3 regions of the Shinella sp. AETb1-6 genome follow, and region 1 is predicted to be linked to each of the others. Evidence: riboswitches for the same ligand, from Rfam matches in the RefSeq annotation. Region 1 holds a riboswitch; each other region holds the start of a gene.
What was found. Region 1 has a riboswitch for cobalamin ahead of fdhA (formaldehyde dehydrogenase, glutathione-independent). Riboswitches for the same ligand answer to the same signal wherever they lie in the genome.
Positions count from the first base shown of each region.

Region 1 (7,144 bases):
GACCTTGGCTGCGGCACGGGGGAACTTGCCGTCGCGCTGTCCGGCGACAGGATGGTCGTCGGCGTCGATCCGGCGCCCGCCATGCTGGAGATCGCGCGCGCCAAGCCGGGTGCGGCGCATGTCGACTTCATCGAGGGAGATGCGCGCACGCTGCGGCTTGGCCGGCGCTTTGCGCTCGTCATGCTGACAGGGCACGCCTTCCAGGTGTTCCTCACGCGCGAGGACCGGCGTGCCGCGCTCGCCACCATCGCCGCGCATCTGGCGCCCGGCGGCCGCTTCATCTTCGACAGCCGCGAGCCGGCCTGCCGCGAATGGGAGGAATGGGGGCCGGAGGAATCGCGACGCCGCCTCGAGCATCCCCGGTTCGGCGCCGTGCAGGCCTGGAACGATGCGGCCTTCGACGCCGGCACCGGCATCGTGACCTATGAGACGCATTACGAGATAGAGCAGACCGGCCAGCGCCTGTCGGCCGCCTCGCGCATCGCCTTTCCCACCAAGGAAGAGCTGGAGGCGCTGATTGCCGACGCCGGCCTGCGGGTCGAGCGCTGGTACGGCGACTGGCAGGGCAAGGCCTGGACGCCCGGCGCGCGCGAGCTCATCCCGCTCGGCACGCTCGCCTGACGCCCCCCAAGGCGTTCCCCCAGACGTTTCCTCAGACGGAACGCATCAGGCCGCCATCGACGCGGATGTTCTGGCCCGTGATGTAGCCCGCACCCTCCGAGGCGAGGAAGGCGACGGTCGCGGCGATCTCCTCGCTGGTGCCGTAGCGCTTCATCGGCACGCTGTCGCGCCGCTCCTCGGTGCCCGGCAGGCTGTCGATCCAGCCCGGCAGCACATTGTTGATGCGGATGTTGTCGGCCGCATAGGTGTCGGCGAAGATCTTCGTATAGGCGGCAAGCCCGGCGCGGAAGACGGCCGAGGTCGGGAACATCGACGACGGCTCGAAGGCCCACGCCGTGGAGATGTTGACGATCGACCCGGACTTCTGCGCCTTCATGATCGGCGCGACCAGCCGCACGGGCCTGACGACGTTCAGCAGATAGACGTCCATGCCCTTGTGCCAATCCTCGTCCGTGATGGCGGTGATCTCGGCGCGCGGGCCGTGGCCGGCGCTGTTGACCAGCACATCGATGCGGCCGAAGGTCGAGACGGCGAGGTCGACGAGCCGCTTGAGGTCGTCGTTGGACTGGTTGGACCCGGTGACGCCGATGCCGCCCAGCTCGGCGGCCAGCGCCTCGCCCTTGCCGGACGACGACAGGATGGCCACCTTGAAACCATCTGCCGCCAGCCGCCGCGCCGAGGCCGCGCCCATGCCGCTGCCGCCGGCGGTGATCACCGCTACCTTGTTCTCGCTCATGCCTGTCTCCCGTCTTCGAATGAGAACCGTTGATAGCACCTTCCGCCCCCGCGCGCGAAGCACCTTCCGTCGCCGGACACGGCAAATGCGATTTTCAAAGCCGCTTGGCCACCGGCGCCGATGCGACTATCAATCGAAAAACCGAGCGCCCCCGTCAGGAGCATGACAGATCGTGACTATGCCAGAAGACGCGCCCGCAGCGCGCCCGCGCCGGGCGACCCGCGTCACCCTGCTGTGCCGCGGCGCCACCGCTGCCAACCGGCAGGCGCGGTTCTCCGCCGAGGGCAGCCTCCTGCCGAAGGAACCGGCCCGCGCGGCGGCGCTTGCGGAAAGCTTGCGGCCCTTCGACCGCGTGTTCTGCGCGCCGGAGGCCTGTGCGGCCGAAACGGCGGCGGCCTTCTCCGCCGCACCAACCCCCTGCCCCACACTGCGCGATGTCGACTATGGTGCGTGGAGCGGACAGACGGTGGACGAGATCGCGGGACGCTTTCCAGAGGCGCTGCGGCACTGGATGGCCGATCCGGCCGCGGCCCCGCATGGCGGGGAAAGCTTCGAGGCGGCGGCGGGCCGTGCCACAGGCTGGCTCGATGAAGTGCACGGCACGGGCGGGCGCATCCTTGCCGTGACGCACGCCATGCTGCTCAAGCTGGTTTTCGCGCATGTGGTGGGCGCGCCGCTTACGGCGGTCTGGCGCATCGATGTCGAGCCGCTCGGCTTTCTCGACCTGTCGAGCGACGGGCGCCGCTGGGCGCTGCGCGGTTTCGGCACGGCGTCGCCCCCGGCTGGTCCCGACGGCGGCGCGTGACGCCTCAGCCCGCTGCGGCGAGCGGCAGGAACGGCACGATGGCGCCCGTCGCCTCGTGGCCCAGCGCGTCCTCGTCCGCCGCGATACCCTCCGCGCCTTTGTCGAGGACGGCGCGCCATTGCGAGACCAGCGCCAGATAGGAGCCGCCACCGAAGCGCCGCGCCATCCTGTCCTGCTGGCGCAGCGTGATGCGCACCGTCGCGCGGCTGAACCGATCCGTGTGGGACAGGAAGGATTCCGGTTCCACGCGCCGCGCCAGCCCATCCAGCACCGCCTTGCGCAGGATGGGCAGGTCCGGGCGCGCGAACTGCGAAAAGAGATCCTGGAAGCGCGCATGGTCGTCGATGTCGAAATCGAGATCGCGGCCCAGGCTGTCCATGACAGGATTGGCGGGATGCAGATAGCCGAGCGGCGCATGGTATTTCGGGATCGGCGTGTTGGCCGAATGGGTGCGCCGCGAGCGGATGAGGTGCGGCAGGAGATGGGTGTGCGGTCCCGGCGGCGAGACACCGCCCGTATCCGGGCCGCCGATCTTCTGGAAGACCTCGATGCGGCCGAGGCGGGTCAGCGCGACACGATGCGGGTGTGCCTTCTGGATGGCCGCCGTCGCCGGATTGTGCGGATCGAACAGGCTGCGGCCGATCTCGGCGCGCAGGATGGCGAGAAGGGCCGGATCGTCGGTGCGGATGCAGAAATCGCATTGCGGCAGGGCAAGGCCGAGATCGAAGAGGATGGCGGCCCGGTCCGTCACGCGCACGGCCTCCGTGTCGGGGCCGAGTTCGGTCAGCGCCTTGCGGCCGTTCATCGCCGCGTCGCGCTGCGGCAGGCAGAGCGCCACGCCGTGGCTCCAGCGCTGCGGGCGGCAGCTCAGCGCCTCATAGGCGACGGGCACGATCTGCCCGACCGTATCGGCATCGAGCCGGATGGCGCCACGCGGCGTGGCGCGCACGAAGAGCGTCGGCGCATCGGCCTGCAGATATTCGCCCGGGTCCTGGTGAAATTCCGCGACGGCGCCGTAAGACCCCATGCTCCACCCGGCCCGCCGGTCGATGAGATGATCGATCAGGACATCCCTGATATCCGCCATGGTTTCCTCCGTCTCGATTGAACGCCGCGGCGTTGCATCGGCGGCGTGGACCGCGCCGGCCTTCTACAGCCGGCGCGGCCGGTTTGTCAGGCGGCCTTCAGCAGGTCGCCATGCGGGTCGAGCACGAACTTGGTCGCCGCGCCCTGGTCGAAGCTCTCGTAGCCCTGGACTGCATCGTCGAGTGCGATGATCTTCGCGTTGACGATATCGGCGATGGGCAGGCGATCGTGCAGGATGGCCTGCATGAGTTGCCGGTTGTACTTGAGAACAGGCGTCTGGCCGGTGTGGAAGGACTGCGCCTTCGCCCAGCCGAGGCCGAAGCGCAGCGACAGGCTGCCCTGCTTGGCCGCGCTGTCGACGGCGCCCGGATCTTCCGTGACATAGAGCCCGGGAATGCCGATCGAGCCGGCGGCGCGGGTGATCTCCATCATCTGGTTCAGCACGATGGCCGGCTGCTCGCCGCCCGCATGGCCGCGCGCCTCGAAGCCGACGGCGTCGATGGCGCTGTCCACCTCGTTCGTGCCCACGACCTCGGCGATCATGTCACCGAGGCGATCGCTCTTGGAGAGGTCGATCGGCTCGAAACCCACCCGGGCGGCATGGGCCAGACGGTCCTTGTTGAAGTCGCCGATCATCACGACCGCCGCGCCGAGAATGCGCGCGGACGCGGCCGCCGCAAGCCCGACCGGGCCGGCACCGGCCACATAGACCGTCGAGCCGACGCCGACACCCGCCTTGACCGCCCCGTGGAAGCCCGTCGGCAAGATATCGGAGAGCATGGTGAGGTCGCGGATCTTCGACATGGCCTTGTCGCGGTCCGGGAACTTCAACAGGTTGAAATCGGCATAGGGGATGGTGACGTAGCGGGCCTGGCCGCCGATCCAGCCGCCCATGTCGACATAACCGTATGCGCCGCCGGCACGCGCGGGATTGACGGTGAGGCACACGCCGGTGTCCTGCGACTTGCAGCAACGGCAGCGCCCGCAGGCCACGTTGAACGGCACCGAGACGATGTCGCCGATTTGGAGCATCTCGACGTCGATGCCCTTCTCGATGACCTCGCCGGTGATTTCGTGGCCGAGGACGAGGCCGGGCATGGCCGTCGTGCGGCCGCGCACCATGTGCTGGTCGGAGCCGCAGATATTCGTCGAGATGACCTTGAGGATCACGCCGTGTTCGATACGGCGGCCATCGGGGGCCTCCAGCTTCGGGTCGTCGATGTCGCGGACCTCGACCTTGCCGGGTCGCATATAGACGACGCCTCTGTTCCTGCTCATGTTCTGTCTCCTCCTGGGTTTTGCCTCGTCCGGCCCGCCTGGCGCGCGCCGGATCCTCTCGGAACGACCGCGCACGCCAAGCGGCGGAGCGCGGAACGTCGCTCGACGAAGGATGGAGAGGAGAAGGAAACGGGCCTATCGAGAGGACGCCGTTCACCTCTCGATCGCCCACCGCAATCGGCCGAGTCATCGTTCCAGGGCTGGTTTCCGGGCTTCGGAACTGTCCTTTCGGACGCTGCCGGCACCTTCCCGGCCTGATAGCCAGTGGTCTCTGCCGGAGCTTTCGTTCCGCTACCGTTGCGGGGGCAGCGCCGGTATTCGACCGGCTTCCCAATTATCCATCCCGGCATGGCCGGGACGGCACCCTGTACGCACCCAGCAAATCATCTGGCAGGCCAAAGGACCCTCGGGAATACGACATCGACGGCGCCCCGAGCGACACGCCGCCGAAGGACATCCCGGGGCTCAGAAATCCCAGTCGTCATCCTCGGTCGCGACCGCCTTGCCGATGACATAGGACGAGCCGGAGCCGGAGAAGAAGTCGTGGTTCTCGTCGGCGTTCGGCGACAGCGCCGAGAGGATCGCCGGATTGACCTTGCAGGCCTCGGGCGGGAACAGCGCCTCGTAGCCGAGGTTCATCAGCGCCTTGTTGGCATTGTAGTGCAGGAACTTCTTGACGTCCTCGCTGAGGCCGACGCCGTCATAGAGCTCCTCGGTATAGCGGGCCTCGTTGTCGTAGAGCTCCAGCAGCAGATCGAAGGCAAAGTCCTTGATTTCCTGCTGCTTCTCAGCGCTCAGGCGCTCGGTGGCGCGCTGGAACTTGTAGCCGATGTAATAGCCGTGCACGGCCTCGTCGCGGATGATGAGGCGGATCATGTCGGCGGTGTTGGTGAGCTTCGCCCGGCTCGACCAGTACATCGGCAGATAGAAGCCGGAATAGAACAGGAAGCTTTCGAGGAAGACGGAAGCGACCTTCTTCTTCAAGGGATCGGCGGACGCGTACTGCTCCATGATGAGCGCCGATTTCCGTTGCAGGAACTCGTTTTCCTCCGACCAGCGATAGGCGTCGTCCACATCGGGCGTCAGGCAGAGCGTCGAGAAGATAGAGGAATAGGAGCGCGCGTGCACGGCCTCCATGAAGGAGATGTTGGACAGAACCGCCTCTTCATGCGGCGTGGCCGCATCCTCCATCAGCCGGACGGAGCCGACGCCGTTCTGGATCGTGTCGAGCAGGGTGAGCCCGGTGAAGACGCGGATGGTGAGCTTCTGCTCCTCCGGCTTCAGCGTCGCCCAGGAGGGAATGTCGTTGGACAGCGGCACCTTTTCCGGCAGCCAGAAATTGCCCGTCAGGCGGTTCCAGACCTCCAGGTCCTTGTCGTCCTCGATGCGGTTCCAGTTGATGGCGCGCACCGCGGCGGCGGCCTTCGGGGCCTTGGTCTTCACTTGGATATTCATGGTCTTCCCCGAAATCACAGCGCGCACGAGACACAGCCCTGCACTTCCGTGCCGGACAGCGCCATCTGGCGAAGGCGGATGTAATAGATGGTCTTGATGCCCTTCTTCCAGGCGTAGATCTGCGCCCGGTTGATATCGCGCGTCGTTGCCGTGTCGCGGAAGAACAGCGTCAGCGACAGGCCCTGGTCGACATGCTGGGTGGCCGCCGCATAGGTGTCGATGATCTTTTCCGGGCCGATCTCGTAGGCGTCCTGGTAATAGTCCAGGTTGTCGTTGGTCATGAAGGCGGCGGGGTAGTAGACGCGGCCGATCTTGCCTTCCTTGCGGATCTCGATCTTCGAGACGATCGGATGGATCGAGGAGGTCGAGTGGTTGATATAGGAGATCGAGCCGGTCGGCGGCACCGCCTGGAGGTTCTGGTTGTAGAGCCCGCCGTCCATGACGGCCGCCTTCAGCTCCAGCCAGTCCTGCTGCGTGGGGATATGGATGCCGGCCTCTTCGAAGATGCCGCGCACCTTCTCCGTCGCCGGCAGCCATTCCTGCCCGGTATATTTGTCGAAATATTCGCCCGAGGCATATTTCGAGTTCTCGAAACCCTTGAAGCTCATGCCCTTCTCGACGGCCAGCCGGTTGGAGGCGCGGAGGGCGTGGTAGGTCACCGTGTAGAAGTAGATATTGGTGAAATCGACGCCTTCCTCCGAGCCGTAGAAGATGCGCTCGCGGGCGAGATAGCCGTGCAGGTTCATCTGGCCGAGCCCGATGGCGTGGCTGTCGTCGTTGCCCTTTTCCACGGAGGGAACGGACGAGATGTGGCTCATCTCGGAGACGGCCGTGAGCGCCCGGATCGAGGTCTCGATGGTCCGGCCGAAATCCGGCGAATCCATCGCGGCCGCGATGTTGAGCGAGCCGAGATTGCAGGAAATGTCCTTGCCCATCTTCGCATAGGAGAGATCGGCGTTGAACGCGCTCGGCTCGCTCACCTGCAGGATTTCCGAGCAGAGATTGCTCATGGAGATGCGGCCGGCGATCGGGTTCGCCCGGTTCACCGTGTCCTCGAACATGATGTAGGGATAGCCGCTCTCGAACTGGATCTCGGCGATGATCTGGAAGAAATCGCGCGCCTTGATCTTCTTCTTCTTGATGCGGCTGTCCTCGACCATCTC
Region 1 is NZ_WUMM01000004.1:247,920-255,063, reverse strand. It holds gene GR158_RS08975 (class I SAM-dependent methyltransferase) at 1-621, shown strand, start outside; gene GR158_RS08970 (SDR family oxidoreductase) at 653-1,357, opposite strand; gene GR158_RS08965 (histidine phosphatase family protein) at 1,536-2,162, shown strand; gene GR158_RS08960 (hypothetical protein) at 2,167-3,249, opposite strand; gene fdhA (formaldehyde dehydrogenase, glutathione-independent) at 3,336-4,526, opposite strand; cobalamin riboswitch at 4,707-4,909, opposite strand; gene nrdF (class 1b ribonucleoside-diphosphate reductase subunit beta) at 4,992-5,981, opposite strand; gene nrdE (class 1b ribonucleoside-diphosphate reductase subunit alpha) at 5,996-7,144, opposite strand, start outside.

Region 2 (7,144 bases), on a different contig from region 1:
TGAAGCCTATATGGAGCGCTCGACGCGCGTCCAGGCGCAGCGCTGGCTGAGCGCGCTGGGCTACAGCACCTATGGCGCCGATGGTGTCTTCGGCCCGCGCACCCGCGCGGCGATCGCCGCATGGCAGGGTGCGTCCGGCTACCGCGCCGATGGCTATCTTTCACGCCGGCAGTTCGCTGCCCTGCGCCAGGCCGCGCAATTCGCCGAGGCACGCCAGGCCAGCCGCGAGCGCCGCTACCAGCGCGAATACGATGTGCTCGAAGGCCCGGTCGACGGCTATTACGATGGCCCCTATTACGGCGATGACGGCTACTACCGCCGGCGCGGCGGCGTGGTGATCATCCCCGGCTATTGAGTTTGCGACGGCCGGCCGGCGTTTTCGGCACAGGCCATGCCGCTGGCTGTCGATTGACTTGTGGCGGCCGGCGGCATAATCATCCGACTATTGGATGGTTCTCTGGTCCGGAAACGGACCGGTGAGTAAATGGGAATGTGACGCGGCGGACCCAATCAGGGCGCTGCAATCACGGCCGACCCCGCGACTGTAGAGCAGCGAGGGACGCCCATCCGGAGGGAGGAATTTCGCGGGCGGGAGGGCAATGGTGTCCTTGAAGCGCGAAACGCCCACCGACCGGAAAAGCCACTGGGTGGCATCACGATAGCCGGGGCTGGACGCCTCTTTTTCTACGAATCGTCCGCCTGCGTGATGTGAAGAGACCTGGGAAGGTGAGGGTGGCCCGAAGGCGCTGATGCGCCGGACGCTGCGAGCCAGGAGACCTGCCAGCCAATGAGGGCATATCGCCCGACCTGGGGAGGGGCTTCCCCGGTGCCTGCACGGAGGTTGTCATGGCTGTTTCCAATACGTCTTCTATCACGCTTTCCGCGAGCGATCGCCTTGTCGCCGGCGTTCTCGCGCTGCTGCTCGGCGGGTTCCTCGTCTTCGGCGCCGGCCTTGCCAATTCGGCCGTGCTGCACGACACCGCGCACGATACGCGTCACTCCTACGGCTTTCCCTGCCACTAAGGAGTTTCTGACATGATCGTTCGTTATCTCCTGGCCGCCCTGGTGGCCGGGCTCTTCTCTGGCGTCCTGATGACGGCCGCCCAGGAGGCCCGCGTCGTGCCGCTCATCCTTCACGCCGAAGAATTCGAAGGCGATGAGGCGGCCCCCGCCACCGAAGGCACCACGCCGTCCACCGATGGCGCCGCCGCAACGCATGAGCATTCATCCTTGGGCGCCGTCGTCCTCGACGTCGCAGCTTACCTGTCGCCTGTCTCCGTCGCCTACGCCCACGATGCCGAAGGTCATGAAGACGGTGGCATCATGTTCGGCATGAGCCGGTTCTCCGGCACGCTGCTGGCCAACCTTGTGACGGGAGCAGGCTTCGCGCTGCTGCTTGCCGGTTTCAGCCTTGTCTCCGGCCATCCGATCACGGTCGCCAACGGGGCGCTGTGGGGTGCTGCGGGCTGGCTTGCCGTGCATATGCTGCCGGCCATCGGCCTGCCGCCGGAACTGCCGGGCTTCCCGGCCGCGGACCTGACGCAGCGTCAGATCTGGTGGGTTGCAGCGGTCGTGCTGTCGGCGGCGGGGCTCTACCTGCTGTTCCTCAAGCCGGGCATCGTGGCCAAGATCGCCGGGGTGGTGCTGATTGCCGCGCCGCAGGTCTATGGCGCGCCGCAGCCGTCGGACATTTCCAGCGCGGTTCCGGCCGTTCTCGGTGCGGAGTTCGCCGTCGCGGCCCTTGCCACGACGCTGTTCTTCTGGATCGTGCTCGGCCTTTCGCTGGGCTTTGCCAACGAAAAGATCGCCAAGGCTGCCTGATATGACGCTGACATCGCCCGGAGCCGTCCTGGTTCTGGGCGGTGCGCGTTCCGGAAAATCCGCTTTTGCCGAAAGGCTGGTCGCCGAGACCGGCCTTTCGCGTCATTATATCGCCACCGGCCGCGCCTGGGATGACGAGATGCGTGAACGCATCGCCAGGCACCGGGAAGACCGCGGCGACGGCTGGCAAACGCATGAGGAACCGCTTGCGCTCGCGGCCCGGATAACCGATGTCGCGCGTGCGGACCGTGCGGTCCTCGTGGATTGCCTGACCCTCTGGCTCACCAATCTGATGCTGGAGGAACGCGACATCGCGCAGGAATTCGCCGGCCTCCTGTCGGCCATCGCACAGGCGCCGGGCCGTCTTGTCTTCGTTTCGAACGAGGTCGGCCTGGGCATCGTGCCTGAAAACCGCATGGCGCGCGACTTTCGCGACCATGCCGGGCGGCTCCACCAGCAGGTGGCGGCGCTCGTACCGGAAGTGTATTTCGTTGCGGCAGGACTGCCGCTGAAAATGAAGGGTTGAGCCATGCTGCAACAGAAGATCCCCGCCACCGTCATCACCGGCTTCCTCGGGGCCGGCAAGACGACGATGATCCGCAACCTCCTGCAGAATGCCGGCGGCAAGCGCATCGCGCTCATCATCAACGAGTTCGGCGATCTCGGCGTCGACGGGGACGTGCTGAAGGGCTGCGGCGCGGAAGCCTGCACCGAGGACGATATCATCGAGCTCACCAACGGCTGCATCTGCTGCACCGTGGCCGACGACTTCATCCCCACCATGTCGAAGCTGCTGGAGCGGGAGAACCGCCCGGACCATATCGTCATCGAGACCTCCGGCCTTGCCCTGCCGCAGCCGCTCGTCGCCGCCTTCAACTGGCCGGAAATCAAGACGCAGGTGACGGTCGACGGTGTCATCACCGTGGTCGACAGCGCCGCCGTCGCGGCCGGCCGTTTCGCCGACGACCATGACAGGGTCGACGCGCTGCGCGTCGAGGACGACAATCTCGACCACGAAAGCCCGCTGGAAGAGCTCTTCGAGGACCAGCTGACCGCTGCCGACCTCATCGTGCTCAACAAGACCGATCTGCTCGACGCCGCCGGTATCCAGACCGTGCGCGACGAAGTCGCCTCGCGCACCGCCCGCAAGCCTTCGATGATCGAGGCGAAGAACGGGGACGTGGCCGCCGCCGTGCTGCTCGGCCTCGGCGTCGGCACGGAAGACGACATCGCCAACCGCAAGTCGCACCATGAACTGGAACACGAGAACGGCGAGGAACACGACCACGACGAATTCGACAGCTTCGTCGTCGAACTGCCGGCGCTTGCCGATCCGTCGGCCTTCATCGAGCGCCTCAAGGGCGTGATCGCCGAGCACGACGTGCTGCGCGTCAAGGGATTTGCCGATGTGCCCGGCAAGCCGCTGCGCCTGCTCATCCAGGCGGTGGGCAGCCGCATCGACAGCTATTTCGAGCGCGCCTGGGCGCCGGGCGAAACCCGCGGCACCCGCCTCGTCGTCATCGGCCTGCACGACATGGATGAGGCCGCCGTGCGCGCCGCCATCGCCGCGGCGGTGTGATATCGGGATGAGCATGCGGCGGCACCCCCCTCTGGCCTGCCGGCCATCTCCCCCACAAGGGGGGAGATCGGATGAGGCGACGGCTTGCCCCGCTGTCTTGCCTGGACGCCGCCGCTCAATCTCCCCCCGAGTGGGGGAGATGTCACGAAGTGACAGAGGCGGGTATGCCTCCTTGGCGGTCCTCTCGCAGCAGGGAGGCGCTGCATGCATCTCCTGCTAGCCCAGAAGGGCACCATCGCCGACGGAAAGGAGGCGATCGACCTTGGTCAGACGCCGGGCGATATCCTCTTCCTCTCCGCTGCCGATACGGAACTGGCCTCCATCGCCGCCGCCCACCGTGCGCGGGGCGGTGAGACGCGCCTTCGTCTGGCGAGCCTCGCGACGCTGTCGCATCCGATGTCGGTCGATACCTATATCGAGCGCACGGCCCGGCACGCCCGGCTCATCGTCATCCGCGCGCTCGGCGGCGCGAGCTATTTCCGCTACGTGCTGGAAGCCCTGCTGGCGACGGCTGTCGCCAACGATGTCAAGCTCGTCGCGCTGCCCGGCGACGATCGTCCCGATGAGGGCCTGATCCCCTTCAACCGCATCGAGGATGCCGACCGACGGAACCTCTGGGCCTATCTCAACGAGGGTGGGGCGGAAAATGCCGACCGTTTCCTCGCCTATGCCGATGCGGTGGTGTTTGGCGGCGAGAAACCGGCACCGGCGACGCCGCTCGAAAAGGCCGGCATCTGGTGGCCGGGGCGCGGCGTGGTGGATGTGGAAGCGTGGCAAAAAGAGTCTGCGGGGACTCCCGTCTCCTTCTCCCCCACGGGGAGAAGGTGGCCCGAAGGGCCGGATGAGGGGGCTTGTACCCCGGCGACGGTCGGTGCCGCCCCCTCATCCCGCTGCCGCGACCTTCTCCCCGCCGGGGAGAAGGGGAAGGGGGAGAGCCCTCGGCTTATTGGCGAACCCGAAGGCGAATTCCCCGGCAGGCCGGAGGGGGGTATCGGCGGAGCAGGCCGTCCGACCGTCGCCATCGCCTTCTACCGCGCCTATGTCCAGAGCGGCGAAACTCGCCCGGTCGAAATGATGATCGAGGCGCTGGCGGCGGAGGGCATCCGCGCCCTGCCGCTCTTCGTCTCCAGCCTCAAGGAGCCGGTTTCCATCGAAACCGTCCGCGCCGCCTTTGCGGAGGTCCGGCCGGAGGCCGTGCTGAATGCCACGAGCTTTGCCGTTTCCGCGCCCGGCGCCGGCCGCAAGCCGACGGTGCTCGACGAAACCGGTGCGCCGGTGTTGCAGGTCGTCTTCTCCGGCTCGTCGCGCGAGGCGTGGCAAGCGTCGGGGCAGGGGCTCACGGCGCGCGATCTCGGCATGAACGTCTCGCTGCCGGAAGTCGATGGCCGGGTTCTGTCCCGCGCCGTCTCCTTCAAGGCGGCCGCGCGGTACGACGAGCGCGTCGAGACCAACATCGTCAGCCTCGATCCGGTCGAGGACCGCATCCGCTTCGTTGCGAAGCTCGCCGCAGGGTGGGCGCGGCTTCGGCGCACCGCGCCGGCCGAACGCCGGGTCGCCCTCGTCATGGCGAACTATCCCAACCGCGATGGCCGCCTCGGCAACGGCGTCGGCCTCGATACGCCCGCCGGCACGATGGAAGTGCTGCGCGCCATGGCGGCGGAAGGTTATGCGGTGGCGGACCTGCCGGAGGATGGCGATGCGCTGATCGCCCATCTCATGGCGGGCCCCACCAATGCGGCGAACGACGGCCGTGAAATCCGCGAAACCCTTTCGCTCACTCATTACAAGGTCTTCTTCGCTTCGCTTCCGACATCGATTCAACAGGAGATGACCGGCCGCTGGGGCGCGCCGGAAGACGATCCCTTCGTGACCGGCGAGGTCTTTGCCCTGCCGCTCGCCCGTTTCGGCGAGACGCTGGTCGGCATCCAGCCGGCGCGCGGCTACAATATCGATCCCAAGGACACCTACCATTCGCCGGATCTCGTGCCGCCGCATGGTTATCTCGCCTTCTACGCCTTCCTGCGCCTGCATTACGGCGCGCATGCCATCGTGCATATGGGCAAGCACGGCAATCTCGAATGGCTGCCGGGCAAGGCGCTGGCGCTGTCGGAAGCCTGTTACCCCGAGGCCGTGCTCGGCCCGGTGCCGCATCTCTATCCCTTCATCGTCAACGATCCCGGGGAAGGCACGCAGGCCAAGCGCCGCTCCGCCGCCGTCATCATCGATCACCTGACGCCGCCTTTGACCCGCGCCGAAACCTACGGCCCGCTGAAGGACCTCGAAGCCCTCGTCGATGAATATTACGAGGCCTCGGGCGGTGATCCGCGGCGCATCAGGCTGCTGACGAAGCAGATCCTCGATCTGGTGCGCGATATCGGCCTGGACAGCGACGCCGGCATCGCCAAGTCGGACGGCGAGGAGGCCGCGCTGCAAAAGCTCGACGCCTATCTCTGCGACCTCAAGGAAATGCAGATCCGCGATGGCCTGCATGTCTTCGGCGTCTCGCCCGAAGGGCGCCTGCTGACCGACCTGACCGTTGCGCTGGCCCGGGTGCCGCGCGGCCTGGGCGAGGGCGGCGAGGCGAGCTTGCAGCGTGCCATCGCAGCCGACGCCCTGGGCGAGACGGATTTCGACCCGCTCGACTGCATCCCTTCCGATCCCTGGACCGGCCCGCGGCCGCAGATCCTTGCCGGGCAATCCGAAGCCGCCTGGCGCAGCAAGGGCGATACGGTGGAGCGCATCGAACTGCTTGCGGCAAGGCTGGTGGATGGCACATTGGGCTGCCCGGCCGGCTGGCTCGCCACGCGCGCCGTGCTCGACGTCATCGAGACATCCATCCGGCCTGCCATTGCCGCCTGCGGCCCGGCGGAAATCACGGCGTTGATGCGCGGCCTCGACGGGCGGTTCGTCGAGCCCGGCCCCTCTGGCGCGCCGACGCGCGGGCGACCGGATGTTCTGCCGACCGGGCGCAACTTCTATTCCGTCGACAGCCGTGCGGTGCCGACGCCGGCGGCCTGGGAGCTTGGCCGCAAGTCCGCCGAACTCCTCGTCACCCGCTATGCGCAGGATCACGGCGAATGGCCGACCTCCTTCGGCATCACCGCCTGGGGAACCTCCAACATGCGTACCGGCGGCGACGATATCGCACAGGCCATGGCGTTGATCGGCGTGAAGCCGACCTGGGATATGGCATCGCGCCGCGTCACCGGCTTCGAGATCATTCCACCGGCGACGCTGCGTCATCCGCGCGTCGACGTGACCTTGCGCATCTCCGGCTTCTTCCGCGATGCCTTCCCCGAACAGATCGCGCTTTTCGATCGCGCCGTGCGGGCGGTGGGTGCCCTCGACGAGGATGATGCGGACAACCCCATTGCCGCCCGTATGCGGGCGGAAGCCGCGGCGCTTGCGGCCCGGGGCGCCTCCGAAGCGGAGGCCGCCAGACAGGCGGGCTTCCGCATCTTCGGTGCGAAATCGGGCGGTTATGGCGCCGGCCTGCAAACCATGATGGACGAAGGCCTGTGGACGAACCGGGGCGACCTTGCCGACGCCTGGCTCGACTGGGGCGCACACGCCTATGACGGCGAGGGCGACGGCGTGCCGATGCGCGAACGGCTGGAGGCGCGCATGAAGAGCCTTCAGGCCGTCATCCAGAACCAGGACAGCCGTGAGCACGATCTGCTCGACAGCGACGAGTACTACCAGTTCGAGGGCGGCATGGCGGCAGCGGCGGAGCACCTGTCCGGC
Region 2 is NZ_WUMM01000001.1:158,094-165,237, reverse strand. It holds gene GR158_RS00770 (peptidoglycan-binding protein) at 1-355, shown strand, start outside; cobalamin riboswitch at 434-800, shown strand; gene GR158_RS00765 (CbtB domain-containing protein) at 847-1,023, shown strand; gene GR158_RS00760 (CbtA family protein) at 1,036-1,821, shown strand; gene cobU (bifunctional adenosylcobinamide kinase/adenosylcobinamide-phosphate guanylyltransferase) at 1,823-2,347, shown strand; gene cobW (cobalamin biosynthesis protein CobW) at 2,351-3,400, shown strand; gene cobN (cobaltochelatase subunit CobN) at 3,605-7,144, shown strand, end outside.
Region 2: another riboswitch for cobalamin. It lies ahead of GR158_RS00765 (CbtB domain-containing protein); the one in region 1 lies ahead of fdhA (formaldehyde dehydrogenase, glutathione-independent).

Region 3 (7,144 bases), on a different contig from region 1:
CGTGAGGGGAAAGGCCAAGGCGGCGGAGGCCGCCAGCGACAGAAGGGAGGCGAGGATCAGGCGTTTCATGGAGAGGCTCCGGTGCTGCGAGTGAGGGGAATATCGAAGACGGTGAGCTGGCGATCCTCGTGCGGATGGGGCAGGCGCAGGAGGTCGATGCCGAAGACGTCGCGCACGACATGCCGGTCGAGCGTCTCCTCCACCGGCCCGCAGGCGACGAGCGCGCCCTGCTTCAGCACGGCGATCCGCGTGGCGAAGCCGGGGACGAGGTGAAGGTCGTGCAGGACGGCGACGATGGTGAGGCCAAGGTCGGCAACCAGCGCGAGAAGGGCGCCGCGGGCGCGGGGATCGAGATGGTTCGTCGGCTCGTCGAGGAAGAGGATGCGCGGCTCTTGCGCGAGCGCCCGGGCGATCTGCGCCCTCTGTCGCTCGCCGCCCGAAAGCGAGCCCATTTCGCGCCCGGCGAGGAGCGGCAGCTCCGTTCGCTCGAGCGCGTCCCGGATGATGGCGGCTTCCTCCGCGCCCGATCGGCGCGCCGTGTGCGGTATGCGGCCGAGCGCCACGTAGTCGCGGACGGAAATGCGATGGTCAGGCTGGTCCGTCTGCCCGACAACGGCAACGCGGCGGGCGCGCTTGACCGGCGGCATTGCCGACAGCGGCTCGCCGAAGAGGTTGACCGCGCCGGAGGTCGGCCGCAATGTGCCGGCGAGCATGCGAAGCAGCGTGGTCTTTCCCGCGCCGTTCGGGCCAATGATGGCGAGACGGTCGCCCGGCTCGACGTCGAGCGACACGCCGCCGACAAGCCGGTCGCCGGAGCGGGTCTCGTAGGTCAACCGCTGACCGGAAAGGATGCTGCTCATCAGACGAGTCCCCCGATATTCGGGATGCGGGCGATCGTCTTGCCACGAAGGCCGTCCGGCCGCTGGCCCTCGTTACACCAGCCGTCTGGAAGGTCGCGATACTGGCAGCCGAAGGCGAGCAGGGCCTCGGCATCACCCTCGGGGTCAATATCTCCGAAAAGGTAGGTGGCCTTGGCGGGCCCGGCGAAGGCGACGGCGAGCTGGCGCGCGCAGCCGGCGAGGCAGGCCACGGTCTCCAGGCGGAAGCCGCCGGCCGGCGCATGCGGGCCGAGCCGCGCCAAAAGCGCTGACGCGGCCGGCTGGCCGGTCGCGTCCTTGCAGCGGCTGCAGGCGATGATGGCGTAGGTCCCGGTCATGTCATCCTTCGGCAGGCCGGGGCTGGTGAAGGATGATCGGCCGGCGCGCGCGGACGCGGCAACGGCGTCACAACGTTCCCCGGCGCACCCCGTCCGGTTGCTGTGTCAGATGACGGCAGGTCTCCTGGCTTGCGGGTCGAAGGGCTTGCCGGCCTTCCCGGTCCAGAGACCAGTGGCATGGATGACAAGACCTCACCGCTTACAGTTGCGGGGGCAGCCACGGTTTCGGCCCCGTTCGGGTCGTCCTCACCGTGTTCCCTATTAATCCCTCCGGCTTTGCCTCGGGAACCGTCCGCCCCAGATAGGGGGCGAACGGAATGCCTGTCAAGCGAAAGGGTCACGCGGCACGCCGGTCCCAGCTTGTGAAGGGGTCTGGCAAATTGCGCCAAAGCTCCGGCTGAAACGCGTCAGTGTCGATAATGCAGGCGTCCAGTTCGGCCCGGATCTTCGCCTCGTCCATCGGATCGGCGCCGATGAAGACGATCTCCTGCCGCCGGTCGCCCCAGACCGGATCGAGATAGGGTTTCATCATGGCGAGGAAGCCGGGATCGCGCGGCCACTGCTCCTTCGGCACGGAGGACCACCACAGGCCCATCTTTCCGGTGCGTACGAGAGCGCCGGCCTGGCTGATCTCGCCGACATAGTGCGGCCGCGTCGCCAGCCAGAAGAAGCCTTTTGCACGCACGACGCCCGGCCAGGGCCGGTCGATGAAGTTCTGGAAACGCACGGGATCAAACGGCCGTTTCGCACGGTAGACAAAGGATCGGATACCGTATTCCTCGGTTTCGGGCACATGGTCCTTGAAACCGTGCAGTTCCTGGAACCAGAGGGGATGCTGCTCGGCCTTCTCGAAATCGAAGCGGCCAGTGCCCAGCACATCCTTCAGGTCGACCTTCCCGAAATCGACTTCGATGAGCCTGGCATCGGGATTGAGGGAGGCGATGATCTTGCGTGCGGCGTCACGCTGCTCAGGCGTCGCCATGCCGATCTTGTTCAGCACCACCACGTCGGCAAACTCGATCTGCTCGACCAGAAGATCGACGAGGGTCCGTTCGTCTCCGTCTCCGGCCGTCTCGCCACGATCGGAAAGGAAGTCCGTCGAGCTGTAGTCCTTGAGAAGATTGGCGGCATCGACCACCGTGACCATGGTGTCGAGCTTCGCCACGTCGGAAAGGCTCTGGCCGTTCTCGTCGCGGAAATCGAAGGTCGCGGCGACGGGCAGCGGCTCGGCGATGCCGGTCGATTCGATCAGCAGATAGTCGAAGCGGTCCTGCTCGGCTAATGCGCGTACTTCCGTCAGAAGGTCGTCACGCAGCGTGCAACAGATGCAGCCATTCGTCATCTCGACGAGCTGTTCTTGCGTGCGGGAGAGATTTGCGCCGCCGTCGCGCACAAGCGCGGCGTCGATGTTCACCTCGCTCATGTCGTTGACGATGAGCGCAACCCGCATGCCCTCACGATTGGCAAGGATGTGGTTGAGCAGGGTGGTCTTGCCGGCCCCAAGGAAGCCGGACAGGACCGTGACTGGAAGTTTCTTGGCCATTTAACACCTATTATGATATAACGTTACAATCTTGCTGTGTAAGATTTCATATGCTCGCTGTCCCGTCCGCTATCGGCAGTCAGCGCACAGTCCGTGAACCTCGATCGTCGTCGCTCTGATCTTGAAGCCGCTGCTTCGTGCGTGCTGTATCAGTGCGCTCTCGACTTTTGTGTCGTGGAATTCGTTGACCTTGCCACAGCTCTCGCAAATCTCGAAAGCGGTAATCCGGGGGTGGATTTGCCCATGCCGTGAATGGCAGCAGAGCACGAAGGCGTTCATGCTCTCAAGGCGATGAACGCGGCCCGCTTCAAGAAGCTTATCCAGGGCGCGATAAACCTGAAGGGGGGCCTTCAGCCCGTGTCCGCGAAGACGGTCCAATATGCTGTAGGCACTCAGCGGCTGCCGCGACGTCTCCAGCACCGAGAGAACGAGGCTCTGGTTCTTCGTCAATTTCAGATCGTAAACCTGGGCCGCTTCCGTCATCGTGCTTCTCCCAACCGCGAAAGGTGAGATCCGGAGCTGCCGCCTCAACTCCGGATCTGGGCACCCCGCTTTTAGTGCGTTGCGCCCGAACCGCCAACGGCGACGATCGAGAAGGGCTGGCCTTCCACCGAAACGGTACGGACCTCCTTCAGCGTTTCAGGGTCGACCACGCGAACTAGCGACTGGCGCGGGTCCGTGATCGCAATCTGCCCGTCGGCTACTGCCAGGCGCGGGCGTGGGTCTCTCCAGTGGCCGTCCTTGCTGTAGGGCTCTGTCACCCGCGCTTGGCGAACGATTTCCCCCTTCAGGACGTCGAGAACATTGATGTTGCCGTCTTCCGTCAGGATATAGGCATTCCGGGGATTGGCGTTGTCCAGCACGAAATCCACGCGCCGGGTCGGCAGTTCGACGAGGCGATAGGGTTCTTTTTCGTCGGGATCGATGATGACGAGCTTATCGTCCCCGTAGTTGCCGAGGAAGAACTGCATGGCCTTTCCGCCGAGCAGCGTGCCCGTGTAACCTTTCGGGAAGTCGGTCGGATAGGTGAGCATCTCTACGCTCGGACCCTCCGCACCACCCGGACGCGCGACGAGAACGCCTTCCTTGCAGCCGAAGGCCACAAGCCGGGCAGAGGTCGCCTCGCCATGAAGGTCGGTGCATTTGGCGACATCGCCGATCTGTTCGCCCTTATCGTCGAGAACGCGCAGGCCAACCCGCGGGGGCAGTTCATCCGCCTTGGTTTCGACTTCCGTGTTCGGGACCGAAACAAGGACATGACGCCCAAAGGTTACGGCGACGCCGTGGTGGGCCTTGATAGTATCGACCGCGCGCTTCTCGATCTTGCCGTCGAGAATGGCGGCTTCATCGATGATTTCCGCCTTGTCCTCGCGATCGTAGAACAGGATCACATGATCGTCGTGCGGGACGACATGGCCCGGACGCTGCCCCTCGAACTTCACGGGAAGGAGTGCCGGATCGCTGACCTCTATATCCTGGTGGTCGCCATGATCCGAGAAATTAATGCCTGTCTTGATAGCGTTGATGACATTGGCTTCGGTCTGCGCTGCAAAGACGATCTGCCCGGAGGCACTGGTGGTCAAGGCGGCATAACCCTGAACGTCATAGCTGCCGAGCTCCTTGCCGGTTTCGAAATCGATGACGCGGACGACAGGTTTCGTATGGTCCGCGACGAATAGCCTCCACGCTTCCTTCGTTTCGTGATCGTCATCGGCGAACGCTGCCGTGGCGGCCAAGGCAACTGTGGCAGCCACGGCCAGGGGATAGTTTCGTATGATATTTAGGCGCATCAAGGTCCCTTCCTATAAAATGATATGTGCTAACATAACCTGCTGTGCTTGAGAGGTTTCCCAATTGTTTCGTTCGGGGTATTCGCGCGCCCCGTCTACGCATTCCTCGGTCAACGGGCGAAAGCTCAACGCCGGTTTAGCTCTGAAAGAACGTTATTACATAACTTTCCATTTGACGAACGTAATAACATTACCTATCCAGTCGATGTCAACCCCGGAGTGGACATGACCGGTACGTGCTTGCATTTCGAAAACCTGACCCTCGGCTATCAGGGCCATCCCGCCGTGCACCACATAAACGGCGAAGTGACCCGTGGCGCGTTGACGGCAATTGTCGGTGCGAACGGGTCCGGAAAGTCGACGCTGATGAAAGGGATCGCTTCAATCCTGAAACCGATCGAGGGACGCTGCACGGTTTCATGTGATCGCCTTGCCTACCTGCCTCAGCAATCCGAGCTCGACCGCAGCTTTCCTGCGCGCGTAATTGACCTCGTTTCGATGGGTTTTTGGCAAAAGAGGGGATTGCTCGGGCGTATCACCCCGCAGGACAGGGCGGACATGGCGCGAAGTTTGAAGGCTGTGGGATTGACGGGCTTTGAAAAGCGTCCGCTCGACAGCCTTTCAGGCGGGCAGATGCAGCGGGCGCTTTTTGCGCGAACCATGCTGCAGGATGCCGACCTCATCCTTCTGGACGAGCCTTTCAACGCTGTCGACAGCCGGACGGTGCGTGATCTCCTCGATCTCATCAGGAGCTGGAGCCTTGAAGGCCGTACTGTGCTCTGCGTTCTGCACGACCTCGATCTCGTCCGGGCGCATTTTCCTCAAGCATTTCTTCTTGCACGCTCGCTCGTCGCCGCGGGGCCGACAGCAGGGGTGCTAACAGCCAATAATCTCGCTCGCGCACGGGACTTCCAGGAGGCTTGGGACGAGAAGGCTGGCCAGTGCGTGTCGAACCAATCCTTCGAACCACGCCAATCCGCCTTGGCGGACCGCGTTGTCGCCGTCGACGAGCACGAAGATGAACACAGAAGGGCTCGCGCGCGTGTATGAGTATCTGATCGAACCCTTCATTCGCTACGGTTTCATGCAGCGCGCCTTGTTCGGCTCGCTGCTTCTGTCGGCTAGCTGCGCGCCGGTCGGGGTATTTCTGATGCTGCGCCGCATGAGCCTTACGGGCGACGCCATGGCGCACGCGATTCTCCCTGGCGCGGCGATGGGATTTCTCCTCTTCGGTCTCGACGTCCTGCCCATGACATTCGGCGGCCTCGTCGTAGGGCTCTTGGTGGCGCTTGGATCGGGAGCCGTGTCCCGTTTCACCATCCAGAAGGAGGACGCCTCAATGGCGGCCTTCTATTTGATCTCCCTTGCAGTCGGTGTGCTGCTGGTGTCCTGGCGCGGATCGAGCGTTGACCTGATGCACGTGCTGTTCGGCTCCGTCCTGGCGCTTAACAATGACGCTTTGATCTTGATCGTGAGCATTGCAGCCGTGACCTTCCTTGCCCTTGCTGTCTTCTGGCGAGCGCTCGTCGCGGAATGCCTCGATCCGCTTTTCCTTCGCTCGGTGAGCCGTATTGGCGCGCCGGTGCATTTCCTCTTTCTGACGCTCGTCGTGCTCAATCTCGTCGGCGGGTTTCAGGCGCTCGGCACGCTCCTCTCCGTCGGCTTGATGATGCTCCCGGCCGCTGCCTCCCGGTTCTGGTCGAGCCGTGTGGGGCCAATGTGCCTGATCGCGGTGGGAATCGCAGCGGTCTCCTCGCTCGGGGGGCTCCTTCTTTCCTATCATGCGTCCATGCCGTCGGGCCCCGCGATCATTTTTACCGCAGGCGCCTTCTACGTCCTTTCCACCCTGGGCGGATCCAGAGGCGTTCTTCGCAACGCCTTCGCTTCCTCCCGCCATAAGACAGCCTGACAGCAAAAGGAGATCTCCATGTTCAGGACGTTCCGCATCGCAACCTATGCCAGCCTGCTCGCGCTTTCCGGCGGCTTTGCCGCGACCGCAACGGCGGCCGAACTCAATGTCGTGGCAAGCTTCTCCATCATCGCGGATTTCGCCAAGAACGTCGGCGGCGAGCGTGTCGAGGTGAAGACGCTCGTCGGCCCAGATGGCGACGCCCACGTCTACGAACCGCGCCCGGCCGATGCGGTTGCGCTCGAAGCCGCGAATGTCGTGCTCGTCAACGGTCTCGAATTCGAGGGGTTCATGAAGCGCCTGATCGAGACGAGCGGCACGAAGGCGCCCGTTGTCGAAGTGACGAAGGGTATCGAGCCGCTGAAGGCCGAGGAAGAAGGGCATCATCATGACGAAAAGGCCGGAGAAGCCGGCCACAACCACGAGGGCGACGAAAAGGAAGAGGCCGGGCACGACCATGCCCATGAGGGCCATCATCATCACGGCGAATTCGATCCGCATGCCTGGCAGTCGATTCACAATGCCGAGATTTATGTGAAGAACATCGCCGACGCCTTCTGCGAGGCCGACAAGGCGGGATGCGCCACCTACACCGCGAACGCGGACGCCTATGTCGCAAAGCTGGAAGACCTTGAAAAGGAAGTGAAGACGGCGATCGAGGGGATTCCGGCCGATAAGCGGACCGT
Region 3 is NZ_WUMM01000009.1:79,375-86,518, forward strand. It holds gene GR158_RS16900 (ABC transporter substrate-binding protein) at 1-69, opposite strand, end outside; gene GR158_RS16905 (ABC transporter ATP-binding protein) at 66-860, opposite strand; gene GR158_RS16910 (DUF1636 domain-containing protein) at 860-1,216, opposite strand; cobalamin riboswitch at 1,313-1,524, opposite strand; gene zigA (zinc metallochaperone GTPase ZigA) at 1,554-2,759, opposite strand; gene GR158_RS16920 (Fur family transcriptional regulator) at 2,829-3,242, opposite strand; gene aztD (zinc metallochaperone AztD) at 3,314-4,549, opposite strand; gene aztA (zinc ABC transporter ATP-binding protein AztA) at 4,775-5,599, shown strand; gene aztB (zinc ABC transporter permease AztB) at 5,568-6,458, shown strand; gene aztC (zinc ABC transporter substrate-binding protein AztC) at 6,477-7,144, shown strand, end outside.
Region 3: another riboswitch for cobalamin. It lies ahead of GR158_RS16910 (DUF1636 domain-containing protein); the one in region 1 lies ahead of fdhA (formaldehyde dehydrogenase, glutathione-independent).